One region of the Stenotrophomonas sp. TWI1149 genome, then DNA from elsewhere that is predicted to be linked to it. Evidence: predicted binding sites of a transcription regulator. Region 1 holds the regulator's gene; the other holds the start of a gene.
What was found. Region 1 encodes FliA, which starts transcription of late flagellar genes. Its sites were predicted from a motif close to TAAAGTTTNNCNNNCNNNGGCCGATAA; they were not measured.
Positions count from the first base shown of each region.

Region 2: ABE424_RS09100 (HDOD domain-containing protein) is a predicted target of FliA. The motif match lies at 2,081-2,107, and genes of this name have one in related genera.

Region 1 is NZ_JBDJLB010000004.1:128,358-132,831, forward strand. Features, by position in the region: gene flhF (flagellar biosynthesis protein FlhF) at 1-443, shown strand, start outside; gene ABE424_RS06090 (MinD/ParA family protein) at 430-1,317, shown strand; gene ABE424_RS06095 (RNA polymerase sigma factor FliA) at 1,314-2,060, shown strand; gene cheY (chemotaxis response regulator CheY) at 2,077-2,469, shown strand; gene ABE424_RS06105 (protein phosphatase CheZ) at 2,469-3,083, shown strand; gene ABE424_RS06110 (chemotaxis protein CheA) at 3,089-4,474, shown strand, end outside.
Region 2 is NZ_JBDJLB010000006.1:181,284-185,757, forward strand. Features, by position in the region: gene ABE424_RS09095 (phospholipase D family protein) at 1-870, shown strand, start outside; gene ABE424_RS09100 (HDOD domain-containing protein) at 872-1,987, opposite strand; gene ABE424_RS09105 (Glu/Leu/Phe/Val dehydrogenase dimerization domain-containing protein) at 2,275-3,372, shown strand; gene ABE424_RS09110 (S8 family serine peptidase) at 3,454-4,474, opposite strand, start outside.

The sequences.
Region 1 (4,474 bases):
CCAGCAGCGGCAGCGATCTGAACCAGCTGCTGGAGCGCCTGAAGGACTACAAGCTGGTCCTGATCGACACCGCCGGGCTGGGCCCGCGCGACCGCGCCCTGGCCGCCCAGCTGCAGTGGCTGCGCGCTGCCGAGCAGATCCGCACCCTGCTGGTGCTGCCGGCCAACACCAGTTTCGGTGACATGGACGAGGTCGTCCGTCGCTTCAGCGCCGCCAACCCGCAGGGCGTGGTGCTGAGCAAGCTGGACGAGACCGGCCGCTTTGGCAGCGCCCTGTCGGTGGCCGTGGATCACCGCCTGCCGATCACCTGGGTCACCGATGGCCAGGACGTTCCCGAAGACCTGCACCGTGCCAGTGCGGCCAATCTTGTACTTCGCCTTGAAGATTTGCGCCGCGCGGCCGATATGCCCTGCAACCCGGAGTTGAACCATGCCGTCGCGTGAGTACGCCAAGCTGACCAAGACCTTCCCGTTGTCGGCTACCCGAAGCCAGCCGCTGGGCCCGGTCCGCACCATCGCCGTCACCGGCGGCAAGGGCGGCGTGGGCAAAACGAACGTTTCGGCCAATCTGGCCGTGGCGCTGGCGGACATGGGCAAACGCACGCTGCTGCTGGACGCCGACCTCGGCCTGGCCAACATCGACGTGATCCTGGGCCTGCAGCCGAAGGTGACCCTGGCCGACCTCGTCGCCGGGCGCTGCACCCTGGAAGAAGTGATCATGGAAGGCCCCGGTGGCGTGCTGGTGGTCCCGGCCGCGTCCGGCCGCCGCCACATGGCCGAACTGCAGCCGGCCGAGCACGTCGGCCTGGTCAACGTGTTCTCCGAGCTCGAACGCGAGCTGGACATCATGATCGTGGACACCGCCGCCGGCATCACCGATGGCGTGCTGACCTTCTGCCAGGCCGCGCAGGACACCGTGGTGGTGGTCTGCGATGAGCCGGCCTCGATCACCGATGCCTACGCGCTGATCAAGGTGCTCTCGCGCGAACGCGGCGTGGATCGGATCCAGGTCGTGGCCAACATGGTCCGCGATCCGAACGAAGGTCGCGTGCTCTACGAAAAGCTGACCCGCGTCTGCGACAAGTTCCTCGCCGATGTCTCGCTGAACTACCTGGGCTGCGTGCCGCAGGATGACTGGCTGCGCCTGTCGGTGCAGCGCCAGCAGCCGGTGGTGAAAGCCTATCCGTCCAGCCCGTCGGCCCTGGCATTGACCGAAATCGCGCGCCGTACCGCGCGCTGGCAGGCCCCGACCGAGCCGCGTGGCGGGGTCGAGTTCTTCCTGGAACGCATCCTCAAGCAACGCGGGGTGACGGCATGAAGGGCGCAGCACAATACAAAGAAGTCCAGCGGACCGCGGCCAACGAGTGCATTGCCCAGCACTCCGACCTGGTCCGCCGCATCGCCCACCATCTGGCGGCGCGCCTGCCGGCCAGCGTGGAGGTCGATGACCTGATCCAGGCCGGCATGATGGGCCTGATCGAGGCCTCGCGCAGCTACGACGCGGATCAGGGCGCCTCGTTCGAGACCTATGCCTCGATCCGCATCCGCGGCTCGATGATCGACGAGATCCGCCGCGGCGACTGGGTACCGCGCTCGGTGCACCGCCGTGCCCGCGATGCTGCCGCGACCATCCGCCGGCTGGAGCAGAGCACCGGCCGCGCCGCCAGCGCCACCGAAGTGGCGGCCGCGATGGACATGCCGTTGCCCGACTACCTGCGCCTGATGGAGGACGCCTCGCGCGGCCAGGTGCTGAGCCTGGAATCGCGGATCGAAGACCAGGGCGAGCTGGATACCGTCGCCCAGGGCGGCCCGACCCCGCAGCAGGTACTGGAGCGCGGTGAGTTCGGGCGCGAGCTGGGCAACGCGATCGGCCTGCTGCCCGAGCGCGAACAGCTGGTGCTCTCGCTGTACTACGAGCAGGAACTGAACCTGAAAGAGATCGGCGCCGTGTTGGGTGTCAGCGAATCGCGCGTGTGCCAGATCCATGGCCAGGCCGTGCTGCGCCTGCGGGGCCGGCTGAAGATCTTCGAGGCGGCAGACGCCGGCCTCGAGAACCATTGAAATCGAGGAAAGTGCTTTGAACAAGAACATGCGTATCCTGATCGTCGACGACTTCTCGACCATGCGTCGTATCGTCAAGAACCTGCTGGGCGATCTGGGCTTCACCAATACGGCCGAAGCCGAGGACGGGCATGCCGCGCTGGCGATGTTGCAGAGCCAGCCGTTCGATTTCGTGGTCACCGACTGGAACATGCCGGTGATGACCGGCATCGACCTGCTCAAGGCCGTGCGTGCCGACGCCAAGCTCAAGACCCTGCCGGTGCTGATGGTGACCGCTGAAGCCAAGCGCGAGCAGATCATCGAAGCGGCGCAGGCCGGCGTCAACGGCTACATCATCAAACCGTTCACCGCCCAGACCCTGGAAGAAAAGCTCGGCAAGATCTTCGAACGCCTGGCGGCGAGCGCCTGATGGAGACCCTGAGCGACAAATCCGCGCTGGTGCAGCGCCTGCAGGACGCCCTGGCCGCACTGGAAAGTGGTGACGAAGCCGGTTGGCGCCGGGAAATCGACGCCCTCGCCGCGCTGCGCACGCAGCCGATGATGGCCGGCCTGAACCGCCTGGCCCGCGAGCTCGGCCAGGCCCTGGGCGAGCTGCCCAGCCTGCCCAGCGAAGCCGGCGAGCTGGATGACGCCTGCGCGCGCCTGGACCACGTGGTGGCGATGACCGAACAGGCCACCCACCGCACCCTGGACCTGGCCGAGGAATGCCGCTCGCTCACCGAGCAGCTGCGTGCCAACGGGTTGACGCCCGACCAGGGCCAGCAGCTGGACCGGATCCGCCACAACCTCACCGAAATCGCGCTGACGCAGAGCTATCAGGACCTCACCGGGCAGATCATCCGCCGCGTGGTCGGGATCGTGCGTCGCGTGCACGAGGGCTTCGGCGCGCTCGGCCTGCCGCCGCAGGACGACGAAAAGAAGCGCGACAACAACGGCCTGGCCGGCCCGGCCGTGAACGGCCTGGATCGCCACGCGGTGTCACAGAACGACGCCGACGACCTGCTTTCGGACCTGGGACTGTAACGCTCATGAGTGCTGTTCCAGACGATATCGCTGCCGACTTCATTCTCGAGGCCCAGGAAATCCTGGACCGCCTCGGCGAACAGCTGGTGTCGCTGGAGCAGGCGCCCCAGGACACCGACCAGCTCAACGCCGTGTTCCGGGGCTTCCACACGCTCAAGGGCGGTGCCGGCTTCCTCGGCATCCAGGCGATGGTCGAGCTGTGCCACGCCGCCGAGGAAACCCTCGGCATGGCACGCTCCGGCCAGGCCACGCTGCAGGCCCACCACTTCGATGCGGCCCAGCAGTCGCTGGATTACCTGCAGTCGATGCTCGATTCGGTCTCGGCCGGCACCGAGCCGGGCTATGCTCCGCCGGAGCTGATCGCCCAGTTCGATGTCAACGGGCCGGCCACGCCGGCGCCGGCGGCCGCCACCACGGCCAGCAGCGGCGGCGAGATGATCACCGATGATGAGTTCGAAGCGTTGCTCGACCAGTTGCATGGCGGGGCCGCACCGACCGCCATCGCGGCCCCGAAGAAGGATGACGGCCTGATCGGCGAGGACGAGTTCGAAGCCCTGCTCGACCAGCTCCACGGTGGCGCCGTTCCCGGTGCCAAGGCCGTCGCCGCCGCACCGGCTCCGCGTGCCGTGGCCGCCCCGGCGGCGCCGATGGCCAAGCCGGCGCCGGCCAAACCGGTTGCCGAAGCCGAGCACACCGTGCGCGTGGATACCAAGCGTCTGGATGCCATCGTCAACCTGATCGGCGAGCTCGTGCTGTCGCGCAACCGGCTCAAGACCCTGCGCGCACGCCTGCACGATGAAGAACTCGACCGCGCCGTGTCCACGCTGGACATCGCCACCGCGCGCCTGCAGTCGGCGGTCATGCGCACCCGCATGCAGCCGGTCGGCAAGGTGTTCTCGCGCTTCCCCAAGGTGGCCCGCGATGTCGCGCGTTCGCTCAAGAAGGAAGTCGAGCTGGAGCTGATCGGCGCGGAAACCGAACTCGACCGCAACCTGGTCGAGGCGCTGGCCGATCCGCTGGTGCACCTGGTCCGCAACGCGATCGACCACGGCGTGGAAATGCCGGACCTGCGCGAGGCACAGGGCAAGCCGCGCAGCGGCCATGTACGGCTCTCGGCCCAGCAGGAAGGCGACTACGTCAGCATCGAAGTGCAGGACGACGGTGCCGGCATCGATCCCGAACGCCTGCGCCAGAAGGCCCGCGAGAAGGGCTTGATCGACCCGGAAGCCGCCGCCCGCCTCAGCAGCGAGGAGTGCCTGCACCTGGTGTTCCTGCCCGGCTTCTCGACCAAGCAGCAGGTCACCGACATCTCCGGCCGCGGCGTGGGCATGGACGTGGTCCAGTCGCGCATCCGCGAGCTGAGCGGCCAGATCCAGATCCAGTCCGAACTC
Region 2 (4,474 bases), on a different contig from region 1:
GACTACTGGAACAGCGACACCGCGGTGCCGATCCGCGCCCTGGCGTTCTACACCGAACCGCAGCTGCGCCTGCTGATCCGCGAAAGCGAACACGAAGCGCGGCTGGACAGTGCCAAGCCGTACCTGGCGCGCGTAGCGCGTTCGCAGGCGGAGCGCTCATATTACCGCGACGCACTCGACCTGCACTGGACGCCCAACGTGGAGATCGCCTCGGATCCGCCGATGAAGCATCGCCGCGACGACCAGGCCGGCTGGCTGGTGACGCGCCTGGTCCAGGAACTGGAAAGCGCACAGCACAAGGCGCTGTTGATCTCGCCCTACTTCGTGCCCGGCGAGGAAGGCACCGAAGGGCTGGGCGCGATGGTCGCGCGTGGTGCCCAGGTCGGGGTGGTCACCAACTCACTGGCCGCCAATGACGTGGCCGCCGTGCACAGTGGCTACATGCACTACCGGGCGCCGCTGCTGCGCAGTGGCGTGCAGCTGTACGAACTCAAATCGCGCGGCAACGTCGATGGCGGCGGCCTGTTCGGCAGCAGCGGCGCCAGCCTGCACACCAAGGCCTTCATGGTCGATGACCGGCGGGGCTTCGTGGGCTCGTTCAACCTCGACCCGCGTTCGGCCTATCTCAACACCGAGATGGGCGTGCTGTTCGACGACCCCGTGCTGGCCGGGCAGCTGCGCCAGGAGTACCTGCGCCTGGCCAGCCCGAGCCAGAGCTACTGGGTGGCCCTGGGGCCGGACGGTGACGTCCGCTGGCTGGAACGCGATGCCCAGCCACCGCAGTGGTTGTATACCGAACCGGACACCGGGTTCTGGTTGCGCGCCAGCGCGCGCGCGATCAGCTGGCTGCCGCTGGAATCGCAGCTCTAGCTCAGCCGGCCCCGGCGACCTCGAGCTCGGCTTCTTCACCGTCCAGGGTCTCCACCGCGCGCCCGTGCACGCGCCGCCAGATCCACTGCAGCGCATGCGGCGGCGTGCCGTCCAGCTGTTCCAGCAGGGCCAGCGCCTGGACCTGGCCGATCTGGCCGTGCCGGCACAGCAGGCTGGCCGCCGCCGCCGCGCGGGCGAAACGCAGGCTCGCCGCCAGTCCACTGCCGCTCTGGCGGATCAAGGCGTCGTGCACGGCCTTGGGCAGCTCCCATGCCGCCGCGATGCGACTGGCCACCGGCAGGGTCCAGCTGTCGAGCAGGTCCGCCGCCAGCGCACGCGGCGGCGCGGCCACCGACTGCTGCGCACAGGCATCGAGCAGGTGGCGCATCACCAGCGCCGCCCCCAGGCCCTGGGTCAGGCCCAGCCACTGCGCGGCGAAGCCATCTTCGTGGGTCACCGTGCGGGCGTGGTCGGCGGCCGCGCGCGAGGCCAGCAGCGCGTGCTCCCAGATCACCGCACTGAACTGCGGAAACGCATCGCACTGCAGCTGCATCACCGGCTGCACCAGCACCGCACTGATGATCTGGCGGATGCCATCGGTCCCCACCAGAGTGACCGCGCGCTGCAGCGTCTCCACCGGGCGCGCCTGCACCCGGTAGACCGGGCTGTTGGCGATGCGCAGCAGGTTGCCGGTCAGCACCGGATCCTGGCTGATGATCGCGGCCATCGCACGTGCCGATGCATCGCTGTCGTTGACGGTCTGGATCAGCTGCGGCAGCAGCTGCGGCCGGCGCGGCAGGTGCTTGGCCGACCAGTCACGGGCCAGCAGCGACGCCGTGACGGCATCGCGCAGCTCCACCGTGTGCGGCGCCGCGGCATCGGCGGCATCGCCACTGCGGGGCACCAGCGCGAGCGTGTGCAGCCCGCCCTGCAGCACCGCGACCGGATCGGTGCCCGGCGACAGAGCGGCGGCAGGCACTGCCGTCGCCCCCGCCTGCCCGGCGGCGACACGCGCCCTCGATGGCTGCGCCACGGCACGCCGGTGGCGGACCAGGCCGATCACCCCCAGCAAGGCCAGCACGGCGGCGCCAACCAGCATCACGCCGATCACGCCCATGGCCCTGGACACGCCGGATCCCGCACTTGCCTTGTTGCGACTGCGCCCACGTGATCCTTCCTGCGATGACCGGCCATCCACACCGTTGCCACGGCATCGGCCTGCGCTTCAGCAACTTTAATGGCGACGCGACGGGAGAGCCCTGACAACACCCTCCGCCGGAATGCACTAGAATGGCGCCGCGCGACCCGTCCGAGACCCGACGACGTCGCTTTTTTTGTTTTACAACCCACCTTTTGCTGGCGCGTTCGCCGCTGTTCGCCACCGTTCGCACCATCGGAGCCACCATGTTATTTGAAACCCTCGAAACCACCGGTCACGAACAAGTGGTGTTCTGCCACAACCGCGACGCCGGTCTGAGGGCGATCATCGCCATCCACAACACCACGCTCGGCCCGGCCTTGGGCGGTGTGCGCATGCGCCCCTACGCCAGCACCGACGAGGCCCTCGCCGACGCGCTGCGGCTGAGCCGCACCATGACCTACAAGAACGCGCTGGCCGGTCTGAACGTGGGCGGTGGCAAGGCGGTGATCATCGGCGACCCGAAGCGCGACAAGTCCGAGGTGCTGTTCCGCGCGTTCGGCCGTTACGTGGATTCGCTGGGTGGCCGCTACATCACTGCCGAGGACGTCGGCACCGATGTCAACGACATGGAGAACATCTACCTGGAGAGCGAGTACGTCACCGGCGTACACCAGGTGCATGGCGGCTCCGGCGATCCGGCACCGTTCACCGCATATGGCGCCCTGCAGGCGCTGATGGCGTCGATGCAGCACAAGCTGGGCCACGAGGAAGTCGGCAAGGCCAGCATCGCGGTGCAGGGCCTGGGCCATATCGGCATGGAACTGGTGAAGCTGCTGCGCGACCGCGGCGCCAAGCTGTACGTCAGCGACCTGGACAGCGCGCGCGTTGACCGCGCGGTCACCGAATACGGTGCCGAAGCGGTCAGGCCCGAGGACATCTACGACGTCAACGCGGACATCTTCGCCCCGTGCGCGCTGGAAGGGGCGATCAATCCGGACACGCTGCCGCGCCTGAAGTGCAGGATCGTCTGCGGCACCGCCAACAACCAGCTCTCGAGCCTGGAAGTGGGTGACGAACTGCATGCGCGCGGCATCCTCTACGCACCGGATTACGCGGTCAACGCCGGCGGTGTCATGAACGTCTCGCTGGAAATCGACGGCTACAACCGCGAGCGTGCGATGCGCTTGATCCGCAGCATTTACCACAACCTCGGCCGCATCTTCGCGCTGTCGCAGAGCGAGGGCATCGCTCCGCAGCGCGCCGCCGACCAGATCGCCGAATCGCGCATCCTGTCGATCGGCAAACTGAAGATGCCGCTGGGTCCCAGCACGCCGCGCCGGGGCACCCTGCGCGGCAACTGAGCCGTTGGGCGATACAACGAAAGAGGGCGCGATCATCGATCGCGCCCTCTTTTTTTACACACGTCACAGTGAGACCGGCTGTCAGAACCCGGCCGAATAGCGCAGCTGCACCTGGCGCAGATCGCCCCGCGGGCCGAAGCGCTGGTCGTAGCCGAAGGCCAGGCGGCTGGTGCGGCTCAGCCACGATTCCACCGAAAGCCCGAACAGACCGCCCGAGCGGGCCGGCTGCAACCCGGCCACCGGTGCCCAGGCCTCGACCCCGACGAAGCTGGCGTCCAAGGCCAGGCCGTCGCTGGACAGATGCTGTTGCCACTCGGCGTAGCCGCGCAGCGACCAGCCGCCCCAGCGACGCTCGGCACGCAGACCGGCCAGGGCCTGGCTGCGCGTGCTCACGGTATCGTGCGCGCGCAGGCCAAAGCCCATGCCGCCCGCTTCGCTGAAACCGTCACTGTCCACCCGGGCGTACTCGGCACCCAGGTAAGGCGTCAGCGAGGCGGTGGCACTGCCGAAGCGGTAGCCCGATTCCACGCTGGCCGCGCTGAAGCTGCCGCCGTAGCGCGCGTTGACGCCGTACTGGCCGGCCCCCAGCAGCAGCTGGCGATCGATCTCACGGGTGAACTGGCCGGCGCCGATCTGGCCCATCGCATACGCACGGCCGGTCCCCCAGCCCGCATAGACCTGCGCCTGCGATTGACGATCGCGGCCGCGGTCACTGCCCCACTCCCGGCTGCCGTAGCTGCGCGTTTCACCGAACGCGAAACCGAGCATGCCGTAGCTGCCCAGCGCCATGTCCTGGCCCATCATCCAGCCTCGGGTCGCCACCCCGTTGCCGGCGAAGCTGCCCTGCCCCGCCTCGCCCAACGCACTCTGCCAGGCACCGCGCAGGCGCGGTGCGGCCTGCACGTCACCGACCCGTGCCGACAGCGCACGACGGTTCATGTCGATGCTGTCGAAGGTCGCCGCCGTCGCCAGCGCATGCGCCTTGCCGGACAGGCTGTCCAGGCTCGCCTGCAAGGCGCTGGCCCCATCGACCTGCTGCAGCTGGCCGGCCGCGTCCGCGAACCCGTCCAGCGCCGCCCCGTTGCCATCGAGCACCTCGAAC